4 regions of the Streptomyces sp. NPDC086519 genome follow, and region 1 is predicted to be linked to each of the others. Evidence: riboswitches for the same ligand, from Rfam matches in the RefSeq annotation. Region 1 holds a riboswitch; each other region holds the start of a gene.

The links. A riboswitch is a leader RNA that binds a small molecule or an ion and turns the genes downstream of it on or off. The one in region 1 is predicted to bind cyclic di-AMP.
Positions count from the first base shown of each region.
Region 2: it holds a riboswitch for cyclic di-AMP, as region 1 does, so the genes downstream of both, AB0P24_RS36790 (transglycosylase family protein) here and AB0P24_RS16170 (transglycosylase SLT domain-containing protein) in region 1, are expected to answer to the same signal.
Region 3: it holds a riboswitch for cyclic di-AMP, as region 1 does, so the genes downstream of both, AB0P24_RS28805 (M23 family metallopeptidase) here and AB0P24_RS16170 (transglycosylase SLT domain-containing protein) in region 1, are expected to answer to the same signal.
Region 4: it holds a riboswitch for cyclic di-AMP, as region 1 does, so the genes downstream of both, AB0P24_RS25170 (LysM peptidoglycan-binding domain-containing M23 family metallopeptidase) here and AB0P24_RS16170 (transglycosylase SLT domain-containing protein) in region 1, are expected to answer to the same signal.

Region 1 is NZ_JBFBJL010000014.1:170,255-177,675, forward strand. It holds gene recQ (DNA helicase RecQ) at 1-253, shown strand, start outside; gene AB0P24_RS16155 (M56 family metallopeptidase) at 417-1,355, opposite strand; gene fahA (fumarylacetoacetase) at 1,711-2,922, opposite strand; gene AB0P24_RS16165 (HAD family hydrolase) at 3,476-4,282, shown strand; gene AB0P24_RS16170 (transglycosylase SLT domain-containing protein) at 4,296-4,778, opposite strand; cyclic di-AMP (ydaO/yuaA leader) riboswitch at 4,784-4,978, opposite strand; gene AB0P24_RS16175 (polyprenyl synthetase family protein) at 6,113-7,123, shown strand; gene AB0P24_RS16180 (DUF2092 domain-containing protein) at 7,406-7,421, shown strand, end outside.
Region 2 is NZ_JBFBJL010000056.1:34,916-42,336, reverse strand. It holds gene AB0P24_RS36805 (DUF501 domain-containing protein) at 1-218, opposite strand, end outside; gene AB0P24_RS36800 (septum formation initiator family protein) at 265-741, opposite strand; gene eno (phosphopyruvate hydratase) at 858-2,144, opposite strand; gene AB0P24_RS36790 (transglycosylase family protein) at 2,542-3,213, opposite strand; cyclic di-AMP (ydaO/yuaA leader) riboswitch at 3,218-3,392, opposite strand; gene AB0P24_RS36785 (transglycosylase family protein) at 3,575-4,603, opposite strand; gene AB0P24_RS36780 (cytochrome P450) at 4,791-6,062, opposite strand; gene AB0P24_RS36775 (nucleoside triphosphate pyrophosphohydrolase) at 6,059-7,096, opposite strand; gene AB0P24_RS36770 (SurA N-terminal domain-containing protein) at 7,234-7,421, opposite strand, start outside.
Region 3 is NZ_JBFBJL010000034.1:30,916-38,336, forward strand. It holds gene AB0P24_RS28795 (pitrilysin family protein) at 1-583, shown strand, start outside; gene AB0P24_RS28800 (pitrilysin family protein) at 580-1,968, shown strand; cyclic di-AMP (ydaO/yuaA leader) riboswitch at 2,194-2,357, shown strand; gene AB0P24_RS28805 (M23 family metallopeptidase) at 2,370-3,125, shown strand; gene AB0P24_RS28810 (GntR family transcriptional regulator) at 3,384-4,079, shown strand; gene AB0P24_RS28815 (HPr family phosphocarrier protein) at 4,366-4,647, opposite strand; gene AB0P24_RS28820 (GNAT family N-acetyltransferase) at 4,824-7,421, shown strand, end outside.
Region 4 is NZ_JBFBJL010000027.1:36,389-43,809, forward strand. It holds gene AB0P24_RS25155 (N-acetyltransferase family protein) at 1-134, shown strand, start outside; gene AB0P24_RS25160 (TetR family transcriptional regulator C-terminal domain-containing protein) at 177-779, shown strand; gene AB0P24_RS25165 (SGNH/GDSL hydrolase family protein) at 815-1,600, opposite strand; gene AB0P24_RS25170 (LysM peptidoglycan-binding domain-containing M23 family metallopeptidase) at 1,850-2,833, opposite strand; cyclic di-AMP (ydaO/yuaA leader) riboswitch at 2,838-2,998, opposite strand; gene AB0P24_RS25175 (alpha-galactosidase) at 3,306-5,378, opposite strand; gene AB0P24_RS25180 (tyrosine-protein phosphatase) at 5,576-6,373, shown strand; gene AB0P24_RS25185 (DUF6126 family protein) at 6,377-6,499, opposite strand; gene AB0P24_RS25190 (XRE family transcriptional regulator) at 6,496-7,122, opposite strand; gene AB0P24_RS25195 (aspartate aminotransferase family protein) at 7,194-7,421, opposite strand, start outside.

The sequences.
Region 1 (7,421 bases):
CGTACCCGCGTACGTGATCTTCCACGACGCCACCCTCCGGGAGATCGTCGGCCGGCGGCCCGAGTCCATCGCCGAACTCGCCACCGTCGGCGGCGTCGGTGAGAAGAAGCTCATGACGTACGGAGAGGGCGTGCTCGGGGTGCTGGCCGCCCTCAGGACGCCGGCCGCCCCGGCTCCCGCGGGACCGGGGACCGGGGACGAGGACCACTGGCCCGAGATGGACGCGGAGCCGGAACCGGAGGACTGGGCATAGGGGGGACCGGGCATAGGGCGGTGCGGGACCTGCGGTGGCGGTGAGAGACGGCTGCGCTCCTGAAAACGGCGGAGCAACGGCATCTCGATCCGCGCCGCGGCGCATCGGCCTCCCGCGCACCCGGACACCGCGCCGATCCGGATGAGACGATCTGGCCGACGATCTAGCCGAGCGCGGTCAGCCCCGGTGCGAACGTGATCAGGAGCGGGAGCAGGGGGACCAGGGCGGCCACCGTCGTTGTGAGGGCCCGCTGGCGGCGCAGCAGCCGTGGGGGCGGTTCCAGCAGGCGGTCGACCCGTTCGCCCAGCAGCCGGCGGCTCGATGCGCAGGACAGGACCCCGCGGTGCTGGTTCAGTTCGATCAGGGCCAGCGCGGTGGTGAGGTGGCCGCAGCGGCGGGACGCTGTGTCGTCCGCGGCGAGTTCGACGAGCCGGTGGGTCTGGTCGCAGAAGTGCGAGAAGAGCGGAACCCGCGGGAAGCCCGTGGCCAGGGCGCTGGACAGGTGGAGCAGCCAGTCGTGGTGGGCGCGGGCGTGGCCCCGTTCATGGGTGAGCACGGCGTCGAGCTGGTGGTCGGTGAGGCGGTGCAGTGCCCCCGTGGTCACGACCAGCTGCGGCGGGTGGCCGGGCATCCACCAGGCGTCCGGGTACTCGTCCTCCAGCACCAGCATCGGTCCGCGTGCCGTGGGCAGCCCCGCCGGCAGTTCGGGTGCCCGCTCGCGCAGGTGTGCGCGGGTCTGGTCCCGGTGCCGTCGGGCCTCGACCAGTTCGCGGGCGAGCATCGCCGTCGTCCACGCGGCCCCGGACGCCAGCAGGACCGTGAGCGCGACCGCCCACAGGGGTGCGACGGAGAGGTCGTAGGCGGCGGTGACCGCCGGTGGCGCCGGCGCGAACACCCGGTCGCGCACCGTGTGGAAGACGGCCGCCGCGCCCAGGGCCAGCGCGGCCAGGCAGCACATCAGCACGGTGGCGACCAGGCACTGCCACACCCACAGCCCGACCACCGGTTCCCGCTCCGGCCACAGGGACCGCACCAGGGCGCGCGGCGCGGGTACGGCGGCCGTCAGGGCGACGGCGGTCAGCAGGAGCAGGCAGACGGTCATGCCGGGGCGGGCTCCGTTTCCTGATCGGAGACGTGTGACGGTGGTGGTGCGGGGGTGATACGCCGCCGCGTGGACATGGCGCGTGCGCCGGCACTCATGTGATGCGCGCGCCGACGCTTCGCATGGTGCGCGTGCGGGCGCATCGCATGGTGCGTGTCCCGTCAGTATGACGGTGCGGGGTGCCCGGAGTCAGGTGTCGACGACGATCCGGGCGCCCCCTCGTGGGCCCGGCGGTTGGCGAGGGGCCGGCACCCGCGACGCCTCCGGTGCCTGCCCGCCCGCGGCTCCCGCCGCCCGCGCCCGGTCACGAAGTCCTTGCTCGCCTCGGTGAGCAGGGCCGTCCCGGCCGTCTCCCTCACCCCGCCACGATCCGCCCCCCGACCTCCCCGAGCCCCACGCGGCTGCCGCCCGGCCCCGGGGCCCACCCCGACAGCGTCACCACGTCGCCGTCCTCCAGGTATGTCCGCTTTCCGTCCGGGAGTTCGAGGGGATCGCGTCCGTTCCAGGTCAGTTCCAGCAGCGACCCGCGCTGCCCGGGCTCCGTGCCGCTCACCGTGCCGGAGCCGTACAGGTCTCCGGTGCGCAGGGAGGCGCCGTTGACCGTCATGTGGGCGAGTTGTTGGGCGGCGGTCCAGTACATGGTGGAGAACGGCGGCTCGGACACCGTGTGCCCGTTGATCGCGATCGAGATCCGCAGATCGTAACCGGCGGGCTCCTCGGTCGCGTCGTCGAGGTACGGCAGCAGCGGATGCGTCCGCCTCGGCGGGGCGACCCGTGCCGCCTCCAGCGCGTCCAGGGGAGTGACCCACGCCGAGACCGAGGTGGCGAACGACTTGCCGAGGAACGGGCCGAGCGGGACGTACTCCCAGGCCTGGATGTCCCGCGCCGACCAGTCGTTCAGCAGGCACAGGCCGAACACGTGCTCCCTGAAGTCGGCCAGCGCCACCGGCCTGCCCTGTGCCGACGGCGTACCGACGACGAAACCGACCTCGGCCTCGATGTCCAGCCGTGCCGACGGGCCGAACACCGGTGCCGGGTCCGACGGCGCCTTCCGCTGTCCCGACGGCCGTACGACGTCCGTCCCGGACACCACGACCGTGCCCGCGCGGCCGTGGTAACCGATCGGCAGGTGCTTCCAGTTGGGGGTGAGCGGTTCGGCGGCGTCGGGGCGGAAGATGCGGCCGGCGTTTCGGGCGTGGTTCTCCGAGGCGTAGAAGTCGACGTAGTCGGCGACCTCGAACGGGAGGTGCAGGGTCACCTCGGGCAGCGGGTGGAAAAGGGGGGTGAGCGTCTCGCGGTGCGCGGGCACGGTCACCCAGGCGGTCAGGGCGCGCCGTACGTCCGACCAGGCGGTGCGGCCCGCGGCCAGCAGCGGGTTGAGGGTGGGGCGGGCGAGCAGGGAGGCGTACGGGGAGCCGAGCGCGAGGGCCGCGGCGCCGGCGTCGAGGACGTGGTCTCCGAGGCGGACGCCGACCCTCCGTTCCGCGCTCCCGGAGGTCGAGAACACGCCGTACGGAAGGTTGTGCGGGCCGAAGGGGTCACCCTCGGGGACCTCGAAAGGGGGCAAGGGGGGCATGGGGTGACTGCCTCACTCTCATCCGTGCCGCACGGGGCCGACCATGTGGCGACGTCTCTATGGCGTTGCGCGGCATTCCATGTGGTCGCGCCACACGTTACGGGTGAGTCGACTGTCGTGGCAGTGTCTAAAGAGTTCGCAATGTCCCGATACGCCTTGTCGGAGTGGTCGATTCCGGCTTGGCGTCCTTTGGGGGACACGGGCGGGGTGGGTCCGGTTCGTAGGGGGACCCGTGGGGGGACCCGTGGCCAGGAATGCCGTCAGCGTGCCGTTCGAGGCGGACCGGGACGTGCCGGGCCCGATCGTCAAGTTCGGCGACTGTCCGCTGACCGGGACGAGGGCATCGAACCGGTGGAGGCCTTCGTCGGCCATGGCGAGTGGTTCCAGCAGAGACCGGTGCCCGAACCGGAGCGGGTGCGGACGGTCGCCGTGGACCGGCACAGGACGAAAGGCGTCAACCGGCCCCAGCACGGCGACAGCGGGCGCCACTTGAGGCCGAAACACGTGGTGAGTCGCAGGGACGTGCTGTCCGTATTCTCTGATCATGGTCGCACCCTCCCCGTACTCACTGGTCGCCACCGACCTGGACGGCACGCTGCTGCGTGCCGACGACACCCTTTCGGAACGGTCGCTCGCCGCACTCGCGCGGGCCGGCCGGGCCGGTGCCCGGCACCTCGTGGTGACCGGCCGCCCCGCGCCGAGAGTGCGCCCCCTCCTCGACGACCTCGGCTGCACGGGACTCGCGGTCTGCGGCCAGGGCGCGCAGGTGTACGACGCCGGCGCGGACCGGCTGCTGTGGTCGGTCACCCTGGACCGGGAGCTGGCGGAGACCGCGCTCGGCAAGATCGAGGCCGAGGTCGGCCAGGTGTACGCGGCCGTCGACCAGGACGGCGTGGACGGGCTCACGCTCATCGAGCCGGGCTATCTGATGCCCCACCCCACCCTGCCCGCGCTGCGCGTCGCCCGGCGTGACGACCTGTGGTGCGCGCCCATCAGCAAGGTGCTGCTGCGCCACCACACCCTGTCCGACGACGAACTGGCGGCCACCGCCCGCTCGGTGGTCGGATCGCTGGCGACGGTCACCATGTCGGGGCCGGGGACCGTCGAGCTCCAGCCGTGCGGGGTGACCAAGGCGACCGGGCTCGCGCTGGCCGCCGACCATCTGGGACTGAACTCCGAACAGGCCATCGCCTTCGGTGACATGCCCAACGACATCCCCATGTTCGAGTGGGCCGCCTACGGGGTGGCGATGGGCAACGCCCACCCCGAACTCAAGGCGCTGGCCGACGAGATCACCACGTCGAACGAGGACGACGGCATCGCCGTCGTCCTCGAAAGACTCTTCGACTGACGCGGGGCGTCGATCAGTACGCGCCGTGCACGTTGTCGATCGAGCCGTACCGCGCGGCGGCGTAGTTGCAGGCGGCGGTGATGTTCGCGACCGGGTCGTAGATGTCGAACGACGTGCCGGCCACGTGGTAGGTGTTGAACGTCGGGGCGATCACCTGGAGCAGGCCCTTGGAGGGGATGCCGGCGGCCGCGTTGGAGTCCCAGAGGTTGATGGCCCTCGGGTTGCCGGAGGACTCCCGCATCACGTTGCGGTAGATGCCGTTGTAGGTGCCCGGGATGTGCTTCTCCGACATGATCGCGAGCGACTCGCGGATCCAGCCGTCGAGGTTGTTCGGGTACCCGGCGAGGGTCGTCGAGGCCGCCGTGGTGGTGGAGGAGGTGGCGGCGGAGGCGGCGGTCGCCCCGATGAGCGGGAGGCCGAGGAGGGCGGCGCCGGTGCAGGCGACGACGAGCGTGCGGGCGATGCGGGTACGGCGGTTCTGAACGGCAGCAGGCATGGCGAAGTTCCTCTCCGTCGCCTGCGAGGTGAGCTGTCGGGTTCGGGCCCGGGGAGTGCCCGGCCGCACCGCCCGAAGACGATGCGACTTCACCCCTAGCCGTTCCGGAACGACGTCTGTTGGTGACGTCGGCCGCCCGGTCCGGCGACTTACCTGGTTCCCCCGCTCCTGCCTGCGAATGGACTCGTCGATGGGTCAAGACGGGCGGCGGCAGGATTCGGCGTCCGCCCGGCGAGCGGGAACGTATGCGAGAGCACATGTCCGAAACAAGTGGTCGATTCACAGAACACACCGATTGACCTTGAACTGAGGCGTATGTGGTACTTGATCCTTTGCGGTCGCCAATCCTCAACTGGCCCACGGGTAAAGGGAAGAACGGGGCGGCTTGTGGCCTGGTGTCGCCCAGGTCACGTGACCTACTTCACGGGAACGCAATAACCGCAAATCAGACATGAGGGATTCATGGAATCCGTCTATTTCAGGGTTCAACATTTTAAAACCCCGCCCGCATTTGCATGAATCGCCCGCTTCGGAGTGATGGAATGGGCGACATTAGGGTCAATTTCAGCCATAAGTCCGAATTGCTGGTCTGTGTCCGGCGCGAGTCCGCCTCGCCGCTCGGCCCCCCCTCAACCCTCCGGAGCACCCGGTGGCCGTGGGGTGGGTACGTGACGCTCGTCATGTTGGGGGTGGGGGGCGGGCCCCCGGGAGCCTCCTCCGGGGCGCGTGTCCGCCGCGAGGGCGGAACCTCCGCTGCGGTGCGTGTCGTTGTCATGGTGGTCGTCCGTGACGCGGGCCGTGATGGCCGCTCCGATCGAGGGGATGCAGATCAAGGGGAGGCGGAGGGCGTCGTGCGTGATCTCGTGGAAGAAGGGCGTGCGGAGGTGCGCGAGGTGTCGCCGTGCGCGCATCGGGTGCCTCCGTCGGCTTCGACGGCCGGCGGAGGGGGTACGCCCGGGCAGGTGATGTCGGCCGGGAGAGCCGGGAGAGCCGGGAGAGAAAGGGCGGTTTCCGGGCAGCAGTCAGTCGGGAGACTCGTCGCGGGACGGGACGCCGGGCGCGTCCCCGGGCTCGAACCCGGCGTCCGCCCCGGTGCGGGACACGGCCTGCGCCATGGTTCGGGACAACTGTCCGCACTTCCTGTTAAGTCAGTGGATGTCGGGTCGTATCGGCTGATCAAAAACATAACGGTCGTGATCCGATAGCGCCCGGGGTGTAACCGTGGGCGCTATCGGTGATCGAAACCTGACCGGATACGCTGACTTGAGTGATGGCAGCGACCTATCGACAAACCGTGTAATCGCCAGTAGACACCAGCAGACAGGAGACCCCTCGTGACCGTCGTCGGGCCGTTCGGGCTGAGCGTGCGGGACCAGGCTCTGGAAGCCGATGTCCAGGCCGGATTGACGGCTGTCGAGGAAGGCTTGCTAGAAGCCACCAAGAGCGAGGTCCCGTTCATCACGGAGGCCGCGCAGCACCTCGTACGGGCCGGGGGGAAGCGGTTCCGTCCGCTGCTGGTGATGCTCGCCGCGCAGTTCGGCGACCCGTACGCGCCGGGTGTCGTGCCGTCGGCCGTCGTCGTCGAGCTCACGCACCTGGCCACGCTCTACCACGACGACGTCATGGACGAGGCCTCCGTGCGACGCGGTGTCGACAGCGCCAACACCCGCTGGGGTAATTCGCTCGCCGTCCTCACGGGTGACTTCCTCTTCGCCCGCGCCTCCCAGATCCTCGCCGACCTCGGTCCCGAGGCGGTCCGGGTCCAGGCCCTCGCGTTCGAACGGCTGGTGACCGGCCAGATCCTGGAGACGGCGGGTCCGACGGACGGCCGTGACCCGGTAGAGCACTACCTCGACGTGCTGGGCGGCAAGACCGGCTCGCTGGTCGCTGTCTCCTGCCGCTTCGGCGCGATGCTGTCCGGCGCCGACGAGACGGTCGTCGACGTCCTCACCCAGTACGGCGAACGTCTCGGTGTCGCCTTCCAGCTCGCCGACGACGTCCTGGACATCGCCTCCGACTCCCAGGAGTCCGGGAAGACCCCGGGAACCGACCTCCGCGAGGGCGTGCCCACGCTTCCGGTGCTGCGGCTGCGGGAACGGGCGGCCCGGCTGGGGCTGGCCGAGGACATCGCCCTGTGCGAACTGCTGGACTCCGACCTCACGGACGACGCGCGGCACGCGGAGGCCCTGGCGGCGCTCCGGGCGCATCCCGCGCTGGAGCTGGCTCGCCGGGACGCGGTCCGGTACGCGGAGGAGGCGCGGGCCGTGCTGGCTCCGCTCCCGGAGTGCGATCCGAAGGCCGCGCTGGTGGAGCTGTGCGACGCGGTGGTGCACCGCGCCGGATGACTCCGGCGGGCCCTGCCGGCCCCGCAGCGGTCGCGCCCTACGGCACGTGACAGGAGGCGCCTTCGCCGTACGACCCCTACGGGTCACGGAAGGCGCCTCCACCCTTGTGTCATACCGCAGGTGTACATGGAGTTGGCTCCGTGGTCTGACGCTTCCGCGCGCCCCATTTGGTGAGATGGAAACCACGGAAATCACCACCACTCACCGGTTCGGGTGAGAATGGCGGCTCAGGGTGGGACACGTGCGAGGACGGCCGCCGCCGACGACGGAGGTAAGGCACACATGGCACCGTACGAAT
Region 2 (7,421 bases), on a different contig from region 1:
GCCGAGGCGGCCTTGGGGCACGTCAGGTAGTACAGCGTCGGGAACGGCGTCCCGTCCGGCAGCCGCGGCGCGGTCTCCACGACGTCCGGCTGCCCGCACGGGCACCGGTGCGCGATCGCCCGCAGGCCGCGCGGCGGCCGCCCGAGCTGCTGCTTGAAGGCCTCGACGTCCGCGTCGGTCGGCTCGGTACGCGGAGTGGAGGGAGGAGCCGTTTCCATGCCTGTCTTTCTGCTCTGCTGCACAACTGCTGTGTTGTCCTGCTGCTCACCGGTCGGACGCGTCGGACTTGTCGACGCCGTCCCAGACGTTCGCGTACCAGGGCCGGTCGGCCGCCCCGAGGTAGGCGTGCGCCCGCTTGACGGCACCGGGGTCGATCACGACGTACCCCGTCTCCCCCGGCATCACGAAGTGCAGCCGCTCCCGGATCTGCTGCTCGGCGTACGCGTCGTCCTGCCACCGCGCCTTGAGGTCCCGCAGCTGCTCGACCCGCTGCCGGGCCTGCTGCCGCTGGCGTTCGAGGTCGGAGATCTCGGCGCGCTGGGAGACGTACTGCCGCATCGGGTAGGCGAGCGCCACGACCATCGTGCACAGCACGATCGCGAGCAGCGCGGCGCGGCCGGTGAGCCGGGAGCGGCGGGCCTGGCGCCGGGTCTGGGAGCGGTAGACCCGGGCAGCCGTCTGCTCGCCGAGCAGCTTGAGCCTGGTCGCGGTGGAGAACCGGTCCCGGTCCTTCACGGCCATGTCCCCGCCTCCCTGGTCGCCCTGATACGTGCGTACGTCCCCGGACACGGTACGGGACCGGGTACGGGGACGTACGTGCGACTGGCTAGGCCTTACCCTCTACGGGCCGTACGGGCTCAGCCCTTGAAGCGGGGGAACGCGCTGCGGCCCGCGTACACCGCCGCGTCGTCGAGGATCTCCTCGATGCGCAGCAGCTGGTTGTACTTGGCGACGCGCTCGGAGCGGGCCGGGGCGCCGGTCTTGATCTGGCCGCAGTTGGTGGCGACGGCGAGGTCGGCGATGGTGACGTCCTCGGTCTCGCCGGAGCGGTGCGACATCATGCACTTGAAGCCGTTGCGCTGGGCGAGCTCGACGGCGTCCAGGGTCTCGGTCAGGGAACCGATCTGGTTCACCTTCACCAGCAGGGCGTTGGCGGTGCCCTCCTCGATGCCGCGGGCGAGGCGCTCCGGGTTGGTGACGAACAGGTCGTCGCCGACGATCTGGACCTTGTCGCCGAGCTTGTCGGTGAGGACCTTCCAGCCGGCCCAGTCGTCCTCGAACAGCGGGTCCTCGATGGAGACCAGCGGGTAGGCGGCGACGAGCTCCTCGTAGTACTCGGTCATCTCGGCGGCCGAGCGGGACTTGCCCTCGAACTCGTACTTGCCGTCCTTGTAGAACTCGGACGCGGCGACGTCGAGCGCGAGCGCGATCTGCTCACCGGGGACGTAACCGGCCTGCTTGATGGCCTCCAGGATGAGGTCCAGCGCGGCGCGGTTGGACTCCAGGTTCGGGGCGAAGCCGCCCTCGTCGCCGAGGCCGGTGGCCAGGCCCTTGCCCTTCAGGACCTTCTTGAGGGTGTGGTAGACCTCGGCACCCCAGCGCAGCGCCTCGGAGAAGGACTCCGCGCCGATCGGGGCGATCATGAACTCCTGGATGTCGACGTTGGAGTCCGCGTGCGAGCCGCCGTTGAGGATGTTCATCATCGGCACCGGCAGCAGGTGCGCGTTCGGGCCGCCCAGGTAGCGGAAGAGGGGGAGGTCGGAGGCCTCGGAGGCGGCGTGCGCGACGGCGAGGGAGACGCCGAGGATGGCGTTGGCGCCGAGCGAGCCCTTGTTGTCGGTGGCGTCCAGGTCGAACATGGCCTGGTCGATCAGGCGCTGCTCGGTGGCGTCGTAGCCGACCAGCTCCGGGCCGATCTGCTCGATGACGGCGAGGACGGCCTTCTCGACGCCCTTGCCCTGGTAGCGGTTGGGGTCGCCGTCACGGAGCTCGATGGCCTCGAAGGCACCGGTGGAGGCGCCGGACGGGACGGCGGCACGACCCGTGCTGCCGTCGTCGAGGCCGACCTCGACCTCGACCGTGGGGTTGCCTCGGGAGTCCAGGATTTCCCGGGCTACGACGACGTCGATGGACGGCACGAGCATCTCCTTCTTGGGATGTGACGCTGGTTGTGCGGGGCGCACGCGGGCCTCGTCGGCCCTTGCTCAGCCTTGCGACTAGAGCCTAACCGTCCCGGGCCCGTCGGCCGGCACGACCGACCGGCCCGTGGACACACAGACGGTACTCATTGTTCACGCGCGGAACAAAGGGGGGCCGGGTGAAGAACGGAAGAAGAGCGGACCAAGAAGGGGGCGGCAGGGCGGCGGCAAAGAGAAACCCGCCCCGGTGCGTACGGGGGGAGACGCACCGGAGCGGGGGTTTGCGGGGGGGCGGGGGCGGCCCTCACGCGGTCTCCACTATGGGGACCGCGGCTGTGCGGGAGCTGTGGTCCAGCCGGGCGCCGCTCAGGACCGGCGGACGCTCGGCGCCGCGCCCGTGCCCTTACCTGAGGTGGAGCTGCTGGCCCGGGTAGATGAAGTCGGCGTCGTCGACGATGCCCTTGTTCAGCTTGAACAGCGCCTGCCAGCCGCCCTTGACCTTGTGCTTCGCGGCGATGGAGCTGAGGGTGTCGCCCTTGACGACCTTGTACTCGCCGTCACCCTTCTTGACCTTCTTGCCGGTCGGGGTGGTGACGGTCTTCTTGGCGGCCGGGCGCTCGGCGGAGCGGGAGGCGGCCTGGGAACCGGTCGAGCGGGTGCTGGTGCCGCCGCTCGACGAGCCGGCGGAGCCGCCGGTGTAGGTGGCGCCGGACAGGCCCTTGCCGCAGACCGGCCAGGCGCCCTTGCCCTGGGCGGCGAGGACCTTCTCGGCGATCGCGATCTGCTGTGCCTTGGTGGCCTGGTTGGCCTGCGCGGCGTACTGCGTGCCGCCGTACGCGGCCCAGGTGGAGGCGGAGAACTGAAGGCCGCCGTAGTAGCCGTTGCCGGTGTTGATGGCCCAGTTGCCGCCCGACTCGCACTGCGCGACGGCGTCCCATTCGGAGGCGGTGGCGGCGGAGGCGCTGCCGGCCGCCATCAGCGGGGCGGCCACGGCGACGCCGGTGACACCGGCGACAGCGATGGCGCGGACGGCCTTGGACGGACGACGGTGCTTGCCCTTGCCGGAGAACAGCATGGATCGATCCCCTCACCGACGCCTGCGAGGTGAGCTGTCGGGTTCGGGCCGGTTGAGTTGCCCGGCCGCACACCCGTGTGTCGGTGCGCGGCTTCACCCCGAGCCGGATCGGCAGCCTCGACTACCGGTCCCGGCACTTACCTTGGGTCCCCCGCTCCTGCCTACGGCGCTTGACGCGACGACTGTTCCCGGACGGCCGCTGGCAGGACTCGGCGTTGCGACAGCCGGGGCTCGTGGTGACGAGCGGTCTTGACCGTAAACAGGGCATCCGGCGAATTTCAAAGATGATCAGGGCTTCTGAGACTCATCCCACACTTTCACCAAACCGGACATTAACCACGAAGCGGGGCGTCAACTCCCGCTACTTTTCGTCCGATTCGCTGCCGAGTTTCAGGGTCTGACCGGGGGCGATGGCGTTCGGGTCGGTACCGATGTCGGCCTTGTTCGCGGCGTAGAGCGCGCGCCACCCGCCGTCGAGGTCAAGGGAGTCGGCGATGGAGGCGAGGGTGTCGCCCTCGCGGACGGTGTAGGTACCACTGTCGCGGGAGGCGTGACGACCGGCGGAGGTGGCGCTCTGACCATTTGTCACGTTTTCGTCCGCCGAGCCGCCGCGGTGCTTGCCGCCACTACTGACGGCTCCCGTGTCGACCAGACTCCAAGAGCCTCCGGTCTGCCACGAATTGTCCGAGTCATCGGCCTCGGGAGTGACGGGATTCCCGCTCGCCTTCGAGGTGCCGGATCCGGAGTCGGAGTCGGAGGATTCCGACTTGTCCGTCTTGGTGGATTTGCTGGGAGTGCCCGCCTTGGAGTCCCCGCCCGCGCTCACACTCGGAGAAGGAGTGGCGGATTGACTCCCCGAGTCCGCGGCGCCCGAGGAGGAGCCGGAACCTGAACCGGACGACGAGGAGGACGAGGAGGACGAATCCGACAGCCCGGAGGACGAGTCCGACGAGCCGGAGGAACCGGACGAACCATCCGACCCGCCGAGTCCCGTGTCGACGTTCACCGAGGCGTCGGCGGAGGAGAGCCCGGCGAGCAGGGCGCAGGTCCGCCAGGGCTTGGTGCCCTGGTCGGCGAGTATCTTCTCGGCGACCGCGATCTGCTGCGAACGGCTCGCCTGGTCCGGCGTCGCGGCGTAGTCCGTGCCCCCGTACTTCGCCCAGTCGTCCAGGGACATCTGGAGGCCGCCGTAGTAGCCGTTGCCGCTGTCGGCGCTCCAGGAGCCGCCGCTCTCGCACTCGGCCACCTGGTCCCAGGTGGAGCCGTCGGCCGCGTGGGCGCTCACCGCGCCGAGGAGCGGGATGGCGATGGCGGAGCCGGTCACCCCGGCCGCGACGAGGAGGGCCGGAGCCTGACGGGGGCGACGGTGACGACCGTTCCCGGAGAGCATGCGGAAACCTTTCGAGCGACAGTGGTGACCGGCGCGGCGGGTCCCGCAGGGCGCCGCGCTGATGCGGTGAACGTATCGGCAGACGATCACTCGTCACAAGTTAATGCCGCGCAGATCACGTGAAGATCACAGAGTTGAGCGCTAATCAACTTTTGCCTGCGCGGGCCGGTACGGGCTCCGGCACCGCTCAGCGGTCGACGGGTGTGAACTCCACGGGGAGCGTGCGCAGTCCGCGCATGATGAGGCCGCCGCGCCACCGCAACTCGCTCTCGTCCACCGCGAGTCGCAGATCGGGAAGGCGGGTGAGCAGGCCGGCGAGCGCGGTCTGCCCCTCCAGGCGGGCGAGCGGGGCGCCGAGGCAGTAGTGGATGCCGTGTCCGTATCCGAGGTGCTGGTTGTCGCGCCGTGCGAGGTCGAGGGTGTCCGGCTCGGCGAACCGCTGCGGGTCCCGGTCCGCCGCGGCCAGGACGACCAGGACCGGATCGCCGGGCGCGATGTGCTGCCCGCCGATGGTGACCGGCTCGGTGGCGAACCGCCAGGTGGCCACCTCCACCGGCCCGTCGTAGCGCAGCAGTTCCTCGACACCGGTCTCCAGCAGCCCGCGCTCGCCGGCGGCGAGGGAGTCCCGCAGCCGGACGCGCTGCTCGGGGTGGGTGAGCAGGGCGTACGTCCCGTTCCCGATCAGGTTGACGGTCGTCTCGAACCCGGCGAACAACAGGATGAACGCCATGGCCGCGGCCTCGTTCTCGGTGAGGTGCTCACCGTGGTCCGAGGCCCGGATGAGGCCGGAGATGAGGTCCTCGCCGGGACCGGCCTCCGCGGGCAGCGCCTCCCGCTTCCGGTGGATCAGCTCGGCCAGATACCCGCGCATCTTCTTCACGGACCGCGCGACCCCGCCCCGCGGCCCTCCCCCCTGCCCTGCCTTCGTATGCCGCAGCATCATTCCCGCCCAGTCCCGGAAGTCGTCCTGGTCCTCGGGCGGGACGCCGAGCAGGTCGCAGATGGCGTAGATGGGGAGCGGAAAGGCGAACTCGTGGATGAGGTCGGCCTCGCCGCGCTCCGCGAACCCGTCGATGAGCCGGTCGGTCAGCTCCCGCACCCGCGGCGCGAACTCGGCCACCCGGCGCGGTGTGAACGCCTTGCTCACCAGCCGCCGCAGCCGGGTGTGGTCCGGCGGATCGATGTTCAGCAGGTGCGTCATCAACTCCGCCTTGCGCTCCCCGGGGATGCCGGTCTTCCCCTTGGCGTGCGCGGGCTCGTCGTGATGCGCCGGGTTCTTGGAGAGCCTCGGGTCGGCGAGCGCCTGCTTGGCGTCGGTGTAACGGGTGACCAGCCAGGCTTCCACCCCGCTGGGGAGAGTGGCCCGGTGGACGGGGGCGTTGTCACGGAGCCAGGCGTAGGCGGGATAGGGGTCCGTCGCGAACTCCCAGGTGAAGAGTTCGGGCGCGGCGGAGGTCACTTCTCCACCCCCTCCGTCGCCCGCACCGCGTCACGGTAGGACCGGGCCGCCGCGCGCAGTGCCGCCTCGGGGTCGACGCCCTCCGCCTCCGCGTGGACCGCCAGCGCGAGCAGTTCGTAGCCGATGCCCTGCGCCTGCGGCAGCGGCACGTCCAGCCCCGCCGTGCGCACCCGTGAGGCCAGCTTCGCCGCCAGGGCGAGACCCGGCTGCGCGAGGGGCACCCCGTCCGTCACCGACTCGCGCTGCTTCTCTATCGCCTTGGTCCGCAGCCAGTGTTCCTTGACCTCCTCCGGGGTCGAGGCGGTCTCGTCGCCGAAGACGTGCGGGTGGCGGTGGACGAGCTTCGCGACGATGCCTCCCGCCACGTCGTCGATCGAGAAGGGGGCGTCCGGGTCCTCCTCCGCGATCCGGGCGTGGAAGACGACCTGGAGGAGCACGTCGCCCAGTTCCTCGCGCAGTTCGTCGCGGTCGCCGGCCTCGATCGCCTCGACGAGTTCGTACGCCTCCTCGATGGCGTACTTGGCCAGGCCCTCGTGGGTCTTCAGGGAGGACCAGGGGCACTCGGCGCGGATCCGGTCCATGACCTGGACGAGGTCGAGGAGGCGGGCGCCGGGCAGGTCGTAGGAGGCGGGGAGCAGCTCCAGCTCGGGCATCCGCACGCGGCCGGAGCCGGCGAGGCGGGCCAGGCCGTCCGTGAGGGCGGGCTCACCCTCGCCCGTCGCCACGACCACCACCGTCCGGCCGCCGGCGCAGGCGTCGACCAGCTCCTCCGCGGTGGGGGCCGCCTCGTCCACGGCCGTCCCGGCCTCCCGCAGATACGGCAGCTGCGGATGCGCGCCGTCCGCGCACAGCACGCGGTCCGCCGCGCGCAGCGCCTGCCAGGCGGGCCAGGACAGCAGGCCGGGAGCGACCCGGTGGCTGGTGGTGAGCAGGACGATCCGGCCGGCGTCGGACCGGTCGGGCTGGTCGGGCTGGTCGGACCGGGAGGCCGGAGCGGGTTCCGGGGTGGCGGGTTCGGGCCTGGTGGTGTTCACGCTCCGAACGTAACGCACCGCCGCTGCCGACCTCGCGGTTTGTCCACAGGGCGGGGGCGATCACGTGATCGTATGACCACCGCGGAGGTGACTCGCCCCGGCGGCCCACCCCAGCGGCCCACCCCGCGCGGCCCGTCCTACGCCGACACCTGCGTCCCGCCCGAGGTGACCTCCCGTACCCACGGCGTCTTGGCGTCCACCCGGCTGCTCTTCTGGACGTCCCAGGCGCCGTAGCGCGGGTTGAGGTCGACGTGGAGTTCGTTGGAGGCGGTGGCCAGGGCCTTCCAGAAGGCCGGCTGCGAGGTGTCGGTGCCGAGCGCCTGGG
Region 3 (7,421 bases), on a different contig from region 1:
GCGCGCGTCCGACGCGGCCGACCTGGCCCTCACCGTCCTCGGCGGCGGCGAGTCCTCCCGGCTCTACAACCGCCTGGTGCGGCGCGACCGCACGGCCGTCGCCGCCGGCTTCGGGCTGCTGCGGCTCGCCGGGGCGCCCTCCCTGGGCTGGCTCGACGTGAAGACCTCAGGTGACGTCGAGGTGCCGGTCATCGAGGCCGCCATCGACGAGGAGCTCGCCCGGTTCGCCGCGGAGGGCCCGACGCCCGAGGAGATGGAGCGCGCCCAGGCCCAGTTGGAGCGCGAGTGGCTGGACCGGCTCGGCACCGTCGCGGGCCGCGCCGACGAACTGTGCCGGTTCGCCGTCCTGTTCGGCGACCCGCAGCTCGCCCTGACCGCCGTCCAGCGCGTTCTCCAGATCACCCCCGAGGAGGTCCAGGAGGTCGCCAAGGCCCGCCTGCGTCCCGACAACCGCGCGGTGCTCGTCTACGAGCCGCTGTCCGCGGAGTCCGCGGAGCACACCCAGGAGGCGGGGCGCGGCGAGGACCCGGAGCAGGAAGCGACCGTAGAGGCCGGCAACGAGAACGAGGAGACGGCCAAGTGACCGAGCTCGCCACCATGGACTTCCACCCCCGGCCGCAGCCCGGCGAGGCCAGGCCCTGGGCCTTCCCCGCCCCCGAGCGCGGCACCCTGGACAACGGCCTGACCGTGCTGCGCTGCCACCGACCCGGCCAGCAGGTCGTCGCCGTCGAGGTACTCCTGGACGCGCCCCTGGACGCCGAGCCGGCCGGCCTGGACGGCGTCGCCACGATCATGGCGCGCGCCTTCTCCGAGGGCACCGACAAGCACTCCGCCGAGGAGTTCGCCGCCGAGCTGGAGCGGGCCGGCGCCACCCTCGACGCGCACGCCGACCACCCCGGCGTCCGGATCAGCCTGGAGGTCCCGGCCTCCCGGCTCGCCAAGGGCCTCGGGCTGCTCTCCGACGCCCTCAGGGCGCCCGCCTTCGCCGAGAGCGAGGTCGAACGGCTGGTCCGCAACCGCCTCGACGAGATCCCGCACGAGCTGGCCAACCCCAGCCGCCGGGCCGCCAAGGAGCTCTACAAGGAGCTGTTCCCGGCCACCGTGCGGATGTCCCGGCCGCGCCAGGGCACCGAGGACACGGTCGAGAAGATCGACGCGACCGCCGTCCGCGCGTTCTACGACCGGCACGTCCGCCCCGCCACGGCCACCGCGGTCGTCGTCGGCGACCTGACCGGCATCGACCTCGACGAGCTGCTCGGCGAGACCCTGGGCGCCTGGCGCGGCTCCACCGCCCAGCCCCGGCCGGTCCCGCCCGTCTCCGCCGACGACACCGGCCGGGTCGTCATCGTGGACCGCCCCGGCGCCGTCCAGACCCAGCTGCTGATCGGCCGCGTCGGCCCCGACCGGCACGACCGCGTCTGGCCCGCCCAGGTGCTCGGCACCTACTGCCTGGGCGGCACCCTCACCTCCCGTCTGGACCGCGTCCTGCGCGAGGAGAAGGGCTACACCTACGGCGTCCGCTCCTTCGGGCAGGTCCTGCGCTCCGCCCCCGACGGCACCGGCGCCTCGATGCTCGCCATCAGCGGCTCCGTGGACACCCCGAACACCGGCCCGGCGCTGACCGACCTGTGGACGGTGCTGCGCACGCTCGCCGCCGAGGGACTCACGGACGCCGAGCGCGACGTGGCCGTGCAGAACCTCGTTGGGGTGGCGCCGCTCAAGTACGAGACGGCGGCGGCCGTCGCGGGCACCCTGGCCGACCAGGTCGAGCAGCACCTGCCCGACGACTTCCAGGCCACGCTCTACCGGCAACTCGCGGGCACCGGCACGGTGGAGGCCACCGCGGCGGTCGTGAACGCCTTCCCGGTGGACCGCCTGGTGACCGTCCTGGTCGGGGACGCGGCGCAGATCAAGGAGCCCGTCGAGGCCCTCGGCATCGGCGGCGTCACGGTCGTCGCGGCGGAGTAGCCGCACGCGACTCCGGCGGAGCAGCTGCACGCAACTCCACGCGCGCGTGCGGAGCCCTGGTGGCCGACGGCCACCAGGGCTCTCGAATGTCCGAATTGGGATGGAGGTTGCCTGTCTGCCCTGTGGGATGCGCTACAAAAGCCGTGATCCGTTTGGGCATTGAAAGCAGCCCCTCATAGGTTCTTCCGGGCTGTCCGTCAGGCAGTGCGCCGCGCCCGCGGCACCGGACAGCCATCGCCGAGTCCCCGTACGGCGCGAGCCAGGGGAGCCGGGGACCCACGCAGTCCCTGGGGTGAATCGGGCGCCCGCGCGTACCGCGAGGGGGCCCGTAGGAGACCTTCCTGCTCCGAACCCGTCAGCTAACCCGGTAGGCGAGAGGGAAGGAAAGGACCAGCCTCTACATGGCGTTCATGTGCGCCTCCGGGAAGCACCGTCGTCCCGGCCGGGTGAAGCGCACCACCGCGCAGGCCGCCGGCATCGCGGCCCTCACCACCACGGGTGTCATCGGCACCGTCTCGGCCGCCCCCGCGCTCGCCGCCGAGAACTCCGTCGAGCAGACCGGCCTCACCCCGGTCATCACGATGAGCGATTCCGTCGCCGAGCAGATCGACGCCCAGGCAGCGGCCCAGAAGGCCGTCGCCGAGCGCAAGGCGGCCGCGGAGGCCGCCCGCCAGAAGGCCGCCGAGCAGGCCAGGAAGGAGCGCGCGGCCAAGGCGCGCGCCGCCCGCGCGGCCGAGCGCAAGCGCCTGAACACCTTCGTCGCGCCGATCAGCGACTCCTACGTGTCCACCGGCTACCAGACCGGCGGCTCCCTGTGGTCCTCCGGCACCCACACCGGCATCGACTTCCACGCCGCCAGCGGCACCGTCGTGCACGCGGTCGGCACCGGCACGGTCGTCTCCACCGGCTGGGGCGGGGCGTACGGCAACGAGATCGTCATCAGGATGGCCGATGGCATGTACACCCAGTACGGCCACCTCTCGTCCATCGGCGTCTCGGTGGGCCAGAAGGTCACCCCGGGCCAGCAGATCGGCCTCTCCGGCGCGACCGGCAACACCACCGGCCCCCACCTTCACTTCGAGGCCCGCACCACCCCGGACTACGGCTCCGACGTCGACCCGGTCGCCTACCTCCGCAAGCACGGCGTGCACGTCTGACAGGAGCCGGCGGGCGACCGGGCGGCGCGCCCCGTGGGAAACGCGGCGTGGCCAGGTCCCGGGGACGCCCGACGACATCCGGTGAGATCTTCCGAAGCCCCGGCCCGGTGCCGGGGCTTTCGTCGTTTTCGTACACCCGGTGTCCAAAATATATCCCCGGATTCCGGCCCGCCGTCGGAAATTCCGGCTCATTGCAATAGAGTCACGGAACGGGCGCCACTCGGCGGCGTTTCACGGGGATTAAGGCGGAGGTCGGTCATGCGTATTCCGGCGCACTCGGTATGCACGGCGATCCGGGACGACATCGTCGCGGGTGTCTACGAGCGAGGCAGCCGGCTCACCGAGGAACTCCTGGCCCGCCGTTACGGGGTCTCGCGCGTCCCGGTCCGCGAGGCCCTGCGCACCCTGGAGGCCGAGGGGTTCGTGGTGACGCGCCGGCATGCGGGCGCGTGCGTCGCCGAACCGACCGAGCAGGAGGCCGCCGACCTGCTGGAGATGCGCATGCTCCTGGAGCCGCTCGGCGCTCTGCGGGCCGCCCAGCGCCGCACCGAGGCCCACCTGAAGGTGTTGCGCGGACTGGTCAGGCTGGGCCAGGAGCGGGCCAGGCGGGGCAACAGCGAGGACCTGCGCTCCCTGGGTGGCTGGTTCCACGAGACGCTCGCCCAGGCCTCCGGCAGCCACGCCCTGACCTCGACACTGACCCAGTTGCGGCACAAGATCGCCTGGATGTACACCACGGAGACGCCCGCCAACCCCGTGGAGTCCTGGACGGAGCACGGCGCCATCGTGGACGCGGTGGCGCGCGGCGACGGCGAGCGTGCCCGGGCGATCACGGCACTGCACACCGAGCGCTCGACGGTCTCCCACCGGCTCCGCTTCTCCGGCACCACCGAACGGGCGAACGGTGTGAGGACTTCGCAACACCCCGTAAACATGTCGGGCCTGCGGCATTAACACGCGCACCGTATACAAAGAAGTGTTATTCGGCGGGGCCTGTTTTCTGTGCCCTAATTCACGCGCGCCGGGAATTAGCGGTCGCGCTTCTTTCGTCTGCCCGCGGTAAAGCCGGGCGCCGGAGCCTTCACGAACTCGGGGGCGGATCCCTCGCAAAGCCGTGTGCGGCCCTGCCATGAAGTCATGTGCGGCTGTCATGGAATGACGGCACATGCGGGGCGGACGACGGGGCCGGGCCGTCCCCCGTGGGAGTCGGCCCGGCCCCGGACGTGCGGATGCCCGGTGCTCAGACGGTCTCGGGGAGCTCCTCGAGACCCTCGGCGACCAGCTTGGCCAGGCGGTCGAGGGCGGCCTCGGCGTCCTCGGCCTCGGAGGCGAGGACGACTTCCTCGCCGCCCTGGGCGCCCAGCCCCAGGACAGCCAGCATGGAGGCCGCGTTGACGGGGCTGCCCCCGGCCTTGGCGATCGTCACCGGGACGCCTGCGGCCGTGGCGGCTCGGACGAAGATGGAAGCGGGGCGGGCGTGGAGGCCCTCGGCCCAGCCGACGTTGACGCGGCGCTCAGCCATGTGATGCTGCCCTTCGGTGTTCAGGGTTGTCTAGACCAGTTTTCCATACCGTGAAGCGACCCCGGAGCGGACATCGGTTGCTCCGGGTGTGCCGCCGGACCGCGGCCTCGGTCCGGCTTCCGTCCTCCACAGACTGCCTCGCGCCATTGTCGGACGCGAGCCGTACTCTGGGGGCCATGCAGACCCCGGCGGACCCGCAGGACCGGCACGAGTACCCGTCCCACTGGGAGGCTGACGTGGTGCTGCGCGACGGCGGTACCGCGCGCATCCGACCCATCGCCGTTGATGACGCCGACCGCCTGGTCAGCTTCTACGAGCAGGTCTCGGACGAGTCGAAGTACTACCGCTTCTTCGCGCCCTACCCCAGGCTCTCCGCCAAGGACGTCCACCGCTTCACGCACCACGACTTTGTGGACAGGGTGGGACTCGCGGCCACCATCGGCGGCGAGTTCATCGCAACCGTACGCTATGACCGCATTGGCGCCGACGGGTCGCCCGCCTCCGCACCCGCCGACGAGGCCGAGGTCGCCTTCCTCGTCCAGGACGCCCACCAGGGCCGGGGCGTCGCCTCCGCCCTGCTGGAGCACATCGCCGCTGTCGCGCGCGAGCGCGGGATCCGCCGCTTCGCCGCCGAGGTGCTGCCCGCCAACAGCAAGATGATCAAGGTGTTCACGGACGCCGGCTACACCCAGAAGCGCAGCTTCGAGGACGGCGTCGTCCGCCTGGAGTTCGACCTGGAGCCCACCGACCGCTCCCTCGCGGTGCAGCGCGCCCGCGAGCAGCGCGCGGAGGCCCGTTCGGTACGACGGCTGCTGGCGCCCTCCTCCGTGGCCGTGATCGGCGTCGGCCGGGCGCCCGGCGGGGTCGGCCGCAGCGTCCTCGGCAACCTCAGGGACGCCGGCTACACCGGCCGCCTGCACGCCGTGAACCAGGCCTTCCCGGACGACCTCAAGGAGGTCGACGGGGTGCTCGCGCACCGCTCGGTGAGGGACATCGACGGCCCTGTCGACCTGGCGGTGGTCGCCGTACCCGCCGAGCACGTGCCCCAGGTCGTCACCGAGTGCGGCGAACACGGCGTGCAGGGACTCGTCGTCCTCGCGGCCGGCTACGCGGAGAGCGGCCCCGACGGCCGCGAGCGCCAGCGCGCGCTCGTCCGGCAGGCGCGCACGTACGGCATGCGCATCGTCGGCCCCAACGCCTTCGGGATCATCAACACCGCGGACGACGTCCGGCTGAACGCCTCCCTCGCGCCCGAGATGCCCCGCCCCGGCCGCATCGGCCTGTTCGCGCAGTCCGGCGCCATCGGCATCGCCCTGCTGTCCCGGTTGCAGCGGCGCGGCGGCGGCGTCACCGGCACCACGGGCGTCTCCACCTTCGTCTCGTCCGGCAACCGCGCGGACGTCTCCGGCAACGACGTCCTCCAGTACTGGTACGACGACCCCGAGACCGACGTCGTCCTCATGTACCTGGAGTCCATCGGCAACCCGCGCAAGTTCACCCGCCTCGCCCGGCGGACGGGGACGGCGAAGCCGCTGGTCGTGGTGCAGGGCGCGGGGCAGGCCCCGCCGGGCCACGCGATACGGGCCACGCGGCTGCCGCATGCCACGGTGTCCGCGCTGCTGAGGCAGGCCGGGGTGATCCGGGTGGACACGATCACCGAGCTGGTCGACGCGGGGCTGCTGCTCGCGCGGCAGCCGCTGCCGGCCGGGCCGCGGGTGGCGATTCTCGGGAACTCGGAGTCGCTCGGGCTGCTCACGTACGACCGGTGCCTGGCCGAGGGGCTGCGGCCGGCCCGGCCGCTGGACCTGACGACGCGGGCGAGTGCCGAGGACTTCCGCCGGGCGCTGTCGCAGGCGCTGACGGACGAGTCGTGCGACGCGGTGGTCGTCACGGCGATCCCGACGATCGGAGAGGGTGCGGTCGGGGACGCGGAGCTGGCGGAGGCGCTCAGGTCGGCGGCCGAAGAGGTTCCGGGGAAGCCGGTTCTCGTGGTGCACGTGGAGCTCGGGGGGCTTGCGGAGGCGCTTTCCGCCGCGGGCCGTACCGCACCGCACGCAGGTGCGACGGCACCCGGCACGGGTGGCGGTGCCCGCCCGTCCCGCCCTGCGGAGCGCCTGCCCACCGGGGTAACGGCGGAAGCCACCGGGGTAACGGCGGAAGCGGAGACGCCGTCCGTCGCGCTGCCCCCGTCCCCCAAGCCCCCCGCCCCCCACCCCTGCTCCCGCCTCATCCCGGCCTACCCCGCCGCCGAGCGGGCCGTCCGCGCCCTCGCCGAAGCCGTGAAGTACGGGCAGTGGCGGCGCGAGGCCGCCGAGCCCGGGAAGGTGCCCGAGTACGACGACATCGACGAGAAGGGGGCCGCCGAGCTGATCGGCGCCCTGCTGGAGCGGGGGGAGGGACTCGCCATCGGCGTCGAGGAGACCTGCCGGCTCCTCGGCAGGTACGGCATCGCCGTGCACCGCGCGCTGCCCGCCCCCACCCCGGAGGCCGCCGTCGAAGCCGCCCGCACCCTCGGCTATCCCGTCGCCCTCAAGGCCACCGCCCCCCACCTGCGCCACCGCGCCGATCTGGGCGGAGTGCGGCTGGACCTGGCGGACGAAGAGCAACTGCGCCGCGCGTACGACGAGTTGAGCGAGCTGTTCGGGGCGCCCGAGGAGCTGCGGCCGGTGGTGCAGCGAATGGCACCCCGGGGCGTCGACACCGTCGTACGGGCCGTGATCGACCCGGCCGCCGGGGCCGTGCTGTCCTTCGGCCTCGCCGGAGCCGCCTCGCAG
Region 4 (7,421 bases), on a different contig from region 1:
TCGAGGCGCAGAACGCCGCGTCGATCCGGCTGCACGACCGGTTCGGCTTCGAGCACGTGGGCACGGTCCGGGAGGCGGGCACCAAGTTCGGGCGCCGGCTGGACCTCACGCTCATGCGGCTGCCGCTGGCCTGAGACGGCAACGCGGGCGGCGGGTGGACCGATTAGGGTGACCGCGTGGCGAGAGTGCGGTTGAGCGTGGCCGAGCGGCGGGAGGAACTGCTGCGGGCCGCCATCGGGCAGATCGAGGCGCGGGGCGTGTCGGCGGTGCGGATCGCCGATGTGGCCTCGGCCCTCGGGGTGAGCAACGCACTGGTGCTGTACCACTTCTCGACGAAGGAGAAGCTGGTCGCCGCCGCCTTCACCTACGCCGCCGAGGACGACCTGGCGCATCTGCGCAAACTGCTGGGCCGCCGTACGTCGGCGTTGCGCCGGCTGCGGGCGGCGGTGCGCTGGTACGCGCCGACGGGGCAGGCGAAGGGCTGGCGGCTGTGGATCGAGGGCTGGGCGGCGGCGCTGCGGGAACCGGCGCTGCGGGACGTCACCAAAGGCCTCGATCGGCAGTGGAAGGCGGCGATCGCCGAGGTCATCGCCGAAGGGGTGGCGGCCGGTGAGTTCCGGTGCCCCGACCCCGCGGCGGCGGCGCTGCGGCTGACCGCGCTGCTCGACGGGCTCGCCGTCCAGTTGACGTCGTACCCGGGTTCCGTGCCCCGCGCCCGGGCGCAGGAGTGGGCGGACGAGGCGCTGGCGCGCGAACTGGGCCTGCCCGGGCAGCAGTAAGGGGCGGCCCGCGATGAGGCCACCCCTTGCACGCCTCAGGCCACGGAAGCGATCCGCATCTTGATGTCGTCCGGGGAGAGCGCCCCCTTGGCCGTCACGTGATCGCCGGAGGACTCGCCGCGCAGCCGGCGACCGATCCAGGGGACCAGGTACTCGCGGGCCCAGTGCACGTCGTCGCGGCGGACCTCCAGGGTGCCGCGGGGCGGCAGCGGCGGCCACGGCTGGTCCGGGTCGGCCGGTACCTCGACGCCGAGCACCTGGCCGGCGCGCAGCGCGACGCGCGTGTGCCCCTCGGGCGAGAGGTGCAGGCGGTCGCCGTCCCAGGCCCGGCGGTCCTGCACGGTCTTCAGGGACCACAGGTCCAGGACCGGGCAGCCGTAGCGGTCGGCGATGGCCCGGACGTGCCCGTTGTACGTGGCGATCTTGCCGCGCAGATGCTTGAGGACGGGCACGCCCCGGGTGTCGAATCCGGTGGTCACCAATACGGTGCCGATGGCCTCGGTCAGCTGGGCCACGGCCCGCTCGAACCGCTCGGCCACCTCGTCGGGGTCGGTGCCGGGGCGGATGATGTCGTTGCCGCCCGCACAGAAGGAGACCAGGTCCGGGGCGAGTGCCAGGGCCTGCGGCACCTGGTCCGCCACGATCTGGTCGAGCAGCTTCCCGCGTACGGCGAGGTTGGTGTACTCGAAGTCGCCCTCGGGGCGCCGGTCCGACAGCAGTACCGCGAACCGGTCGGCCCAGCCGACGAACGCCCCGTCGGGGCCGGGGTCGCCGACGCCCTCGGTGAAGCTGTCCCCCACCGCCACGTACGACCCGATCACTGATGCCTTGTCACTCTTCGAATCGTCTGCCACGTCGGACCATGATTCACCTTCGGTTGTGACCTACGCGACCGTAATAAGGGGTTGACGTTCGGTGAGATAAGACACTTTTAAATACTTTGCCAAGCCTGGAATAAGGCTCTGACCAGCAGCGTTGACGTGTCGATCGCCAGAGCCGGAAGTCAGGTCCCAGACAGGTCTCCGGTGTGTGCCGCAGCAGGCTGCGCGTCAGACCGGCGGGGCGCCGGGTCAGCCGACGGCGAGACCCTTCGAGCGGAGGTAGGCGACCGGGTCCACGTCCGAGCCGTAGTCGGGGGTGGTGCGGATCTCGAAGTGGAGGTGCGGTCCGGTGACGTTGCCGGTCGCGCCGGAGAGGCCGATCTGCCGGCCCGCGGTCACGGTCTGGCCGACCGAGACGGAGAGGGCGGAGAGGTGGCCGTACTGCGCGTAGTAGCCGTCGGCGAGCCGGATGACGACCTGGTTGCCGTAGGCGCCGCCCCAGCCCGCCGTGACGACCGTGCCCGTGCCGACGGCCTTGACCGGGGTGCCGGTGGGGACGACGAAGTCGACGCCCGTGTGGTGGCCGCTGGACCACATGCCGCCGGCGACGTGGTAGCCGGTGCCGAGGGTGGCACCGGTGACCGGGAGAGTGAAGCCGGCGGCGGTCGCCGCCGAACCGCCCGAGGAGGAAGCCGAGGACGGGGAGGAGGAAAGCGAGGACGGGGAGGAGGAAGGCGAGGGCGAGGAGGAAGGCGCGGAGGGCGAAGGCGAGAACGACGACTGCGAGTTCGACCGCCCCTCGGAGCGGAAGCCGAACTCCTCGGTGTCCGTCGTCGCGGCGTGCCGGCCGCCGAGCGTGAGCCTGAGGCCGGGGTGGATCAGCGAGGGGTTGTCACCGACGGCCTGCCGGTTGTCGGCGTAGAGCCGGGGCCAGCCACCGCGGAGGTGCTGCTCGCGGGCGATCTTCGAAAGACAGTCACCGGGCACCACCGTGTAGACGCGGTGCACGGAATTCTGCGCGGCCGTCTTCCGCACCGCGGTCTTCTCGACCGTCGAAAGCGACTGTGTGGCCTTTTCGGAAACGGACTCGGAAACGGACTGCGGGGTGGCCGCGTGGGCGCCCGTGGCCCCCATGAGCGGCAGGGCCAGCGCGGCGCCACCGGTTCCGGCGACGGCCATCGAACGGGTGAGACGCTGGGTCTTGGGGCGGCGGTGCTTACCCTTCGCGGGCATGGCGCATTCCTCTCCGGCGCCTGCGAGGTGAGCTGTCGGGTTCGGGCTGGAGCTGCCCGGCCACGCACCATGGCGTGACTGCACCCCGAGCCGTCCCGGGAACCGGAACAGGCTGTCTTACCTGGTGGGTCCCCCGCTCCTGCCGGGCACGGGTGAGTGTGTGTGGGGACTCCGGGCGGCGGCAGGATTCGGCGTTCCGCCCGGATGTGTGGCGAACGTAAGCGAGTACGACACACACGGACAAGCACCTGGTTCCGCCTGTCCGAGTTCCGCTTGATCCGTTACCGGAAATCCCGGTGACCCTCCGTGAATTCCAGCTCTTTCGTTTTTCCCATCACCGCGAAAAACACCGGAATTACGTGAACATGACGCGCGACGGACGGTCACGAATATGACGCTCCTCACGCACGTCACACCACGTCCCCTTATTCCGGACCGAGTTGCGACAAAGGATCTAATTCGGGCATACGTATCAGATCCGGCGAAGCCGGATGACTGCCGCATCCAGGTCGCCCTTCAGTCCGGTGCGCAGCCCGTGGTGCAGCAGGACGGCACCCCGGTGCACTTCGCCCGTTTCACGGCATTCGTACGACGCCGTCGGGTCCAGGCCCCGCAGCCGCAGCGCCGGCGCCGGCTCGCCGTAGCTCTGGGCCTGGAGCCAGGCGAGGACGACGGTCTCATCGCCGAGCGTGTACTGCACCGCGCTGAGCCCGCCGGTCGGCGGCCGCAGCCGGAACTGGTCGCCACGCTGCACCAGCGGCCGGATCTCCTTGTAGAGCTCCACCCAGCGGCCGGCCTCGGCGAGCTCCTCCTCGGTCCACCGCGAGAGGTCGCCGCCGACGCCGAGCGCCCCGGCCATCGAGCTGACGAAGCGGAAGCGCAGACTGCTGACGCGGCCGTTGAGCTGGTGGTTCGGGCTGTCGGTGACCCAGGCGGACATCACCCGGGCGGGGTGGATCTGACTGAAGCCGTGCTGGATGGCGAGGCGGTCCAGCGGGTCGGTGTTGTCGGAGGTCCACACCTCGTCGGTACGGCTCATGATGCCGAGGTCGATCCGCCCGCCACCGCCGGAGCAGGACTCGATGGCGACATCCGGGTGGGCCGCGCGGAGCCGGTCGAGCAGGGCGTACAGCCCGCGGACATGGTCGACCCACAGGCGCTGCGGGTAGGGCTCGCCGGGCCAGCCCGCGTCGGTGAAGCAGCGGTTGAAGTCCCACTTGACGTAGTCGATCGGGGCGCTGGACAGCAGGGTGTCGAGTTGCTCCCAGAGGTACTGCTGGACGTCCTCGCGGGCGAGGTTGAGAACGAGCTGGTTGCGCAGTTCCGTCCGCTTCCGCCCCTGCTGGTACTGCACCCAGTCGGGGTGGGCGCGGTACAGGTCGCTGTCCGGGTTCACCATCTCGGGCTCCACCCAGATGCCGAACTGCATGCCGAGGGCGTGCACGTAGTCGGCGAGGGGCTTGAGGCCCTTGGGGAAGCGGTCGGGGTTGGGTGTCCAGTCGCCGAGTCCGGCGCGGTCGCTGGTACGGGCGCCGAACCAGCCGTCGTCCACCACGAACAGCTCGACACCGATCGCGGCCGCCCGGCGGGCGAGTGTGGCCTGCTGGTCCTCCGAGATGTCGAAGGTGGTGGCCTCCCAGGAGTTGAACAGCACCGGCCGGTCCCGGTCGGCGTCCGGGATGACGTAGGCCCGCTGGTAGGCGTGCCAGGCACGGCTCGCCCCGCCGAAGCCGCCGTCGGTCCACAGGCCCGCGAAGACCGGGCTGGTGTACGACTCCCCCTCGGCCAGCATCAGCAGGCCCGAGTCGTCGTAGCCGGCGCCGCCGGTGATCTGCACGCGCGCGTCGGGGAGCTGGGCGACCGCGATGCGCCAGGAGCCGGACCAGCCGAGGGCGCACCCCCAGACCTCGCCGCGCTCCTCGGTGGCGTCGGTGTCGAGAGCGACCCAGGGCAGGTGCTGGTGGCCGGTGTGGCCGCGGCGGCTGCCGATGACCTTCTCACCGTAGGTGAGCGGGCCCCTGGCGAGCCGGGACTCGGCGGCCCAGCGGCCGTGCAGTTGGGAGAGCCGCCAGCCCTCGCGGTCGGGCAGGGTCCAGGTGGCGGGGTCGGCGCGCAGCAGCTCCACGCGCGCGTGCCCCTCGTTGCCGACGGTCACCCAGCGTTCGACGACGTCACCGCGCATCCGGTAGTGCAGCGTGATGACGATGCCGTCGTCCGTGAAGCGCAACCGGAGTTCGTCGTCCTCGACCTCGTACGACGCGAAGGTCCACTCGGTGCCGCGCCGCTCCTCGGTGCGCACGGACAGGGCGGGGCGCACGAACCGGGGCCCGCCCTCGACCGGGTACTCCTCGCGGCCGTCGAGCGGCGACTCGAAGGGCCAGTAGCCGGGCAGCACCCGGGTGCTGAGCTCCTCGGCGTCGGCGAGCTGGATTCTGGCGCCCCAGTGCAGGTGGAGCAGCTCGTCGGCCTCCGTCAGATGCAGCGCGTAGCTGCTGCCCGGGCCCGACAGGAGCCACGTACGACCGTTTTCGGCGATGTCCACCATCGAGAAACCTCACACAGGGGCCAACAGATCCGCTCAAGCACCAACATCATCAATGGCCACGGGCTCCGGAATCAAGGGCTTCGGGTCCTCAAGGCGCCGCCTGTGGACAACTCACTGCCCGCGGAAACCGATGTCGTATCGTCGAGCCAGTGCCCGTCGACGAGCCGCGCCGACGGGGCCGACCGGGAGGAGCCCCCGTGACGCAGCAGGTCCCGTCCACCGAGCCCGAGCTGACCGGGGTGCGCAACTTCCGTGACGTGGGTGGCCTGCCGACCGTGGACGGGCGGCGGGTGCGTCCGGGTGTGCTGTTCCGCAGCGGTCATCTGGCGCACGCGACGGAGCAGGACGCGGAGTTCCTCGCCTCGCTCGGCCTGCACACGGTCTTCGACTTCCGCAACGCCGCCGACCAGAAGCTGGAGGGCCCGGACGTCGAGCTGCCCGGCGTGCGGAACGTGAACCTGCCGCTGACCGACCCCGCGCACGGCGCCGACTTCTGGATGATGGTCCGTGAGGGCGACCTCGACCAGCTGCACGGGCTCCTGGGCGACGGCAAGGCCGCGGCCCGGATGGTCAGCTCCTACCGCGCGATCGTCAAGGAGCGCACCGGCGAGCACTCGCACGTGCTGCACGCGCTCGCCGAGGACAGCGTCCCGGCGCTGATGCACTGCGCGGCCGGCAAGGACCGGGCCGGTGTCTCCATAGCCGTGACGCTGCTCGCGGTGGGCGTGGAGCGGGACGCGATCGTCGCCGACTACCTGGAGTCCAACGCCAAGCACCGCCGATACAAGGTGCGGCGCAGCGGCGGCGGGGACAGCGCGTACAGCCCCGAGGTGATGGACCTGCTGAGCCCGCTGTTCGACGCCCGCCTGGAGTACCTGACGGCGGCCTTCGAGAGCATCGAGGAGACCTGGGGCGACGTCGACACCTACCTGGAGCAGGGCCTCAGGCTGGCCCCACAGACCCGGGAGCGGCTGCGCGAGCGCCTGGTCGGCTGAGGCTCAGCTCTTCGCGCCGAGGGAGAACAGCAGGAACAGGAACGCGGCCAGCACGTGCCCGGCGGCGATGTAGATGATCAGCCGGACCCACAGGGCCCGCGGGAACTTCTCCTCCATGTTGGTCATGGCAGCTCTCCAATGATCGGTCCCAGGCACAGGGCGGCCGTGGGACTCTGCAACAGGGTGTGGACGAACAGGAGCTCGACCCCGTCCTGGTCCTGGGCGGCGAGGCGGTGCGGGGTCAGCGAGTCGAAGTGCGCGCTGTCGCCGGCCTCGAGCACGTGGGTGGTGTCGCCGAGCCGCAGCCGGAGCCGTCCGCGCAGGACGTACAGCCACTCCTCGCCGGGATGCACCCGCACGATGTCGCCCTGGGAACCGTGGGGCACATGGACGCGCAGCGCCTGCATGCCCCGGCCCGGGGCACCGGTCTGCCAGTACGTCCAGCCGCCCGCCCGGGTCGGATCCATGTCAACGGCGCGTACGATCGCGTCCCGGTCGGCGACGGTCTCGCCGAGCAGGTCCGAGACCGTCGTACCGTAGATACGCGCGAGGGCGAGCAGCATCGGCAGCGAGGGCTGCCGGTGCCCGGTCTCCAGCCGGGACAGGTGCGCGGGCGACAGTCCGGCGTCCCGGGCGGCGGCCTCCAGGGTGAGGCCGGCACGGCGGCGCAGGGCGCGCAGCTGCGGGGCGACGGCGGGCAGGTCCTCGACCGGCTGCCCGCCCGCCCGCTCGTTCGCGGAGGAGCTCATGCCTCCATTGAGCCGCGACTTTGTCTCCATGGCAATTTCCTTGCCTCAGAGACAAAATCCAGGGAGCCGCTCTAGCGGTTGGCCACCGCCTGCTTGATGAGCGTCTTGCCGAAGTCCCACATCAGCCCGCCGCCGCTGTGCGCGTCGTCCATCACATCGGTGAAGGCGTCCACGAAACGGTCGACGTCGGCCTCGTCGACGATCAGCGGCGGGATGAGCTTGATCACCTCCAGGTGATCGCCGGAGACCTGGGTGAGGATCCGGTGCCGTTGCAGCAGCGGTACGACGACCATCTGGGC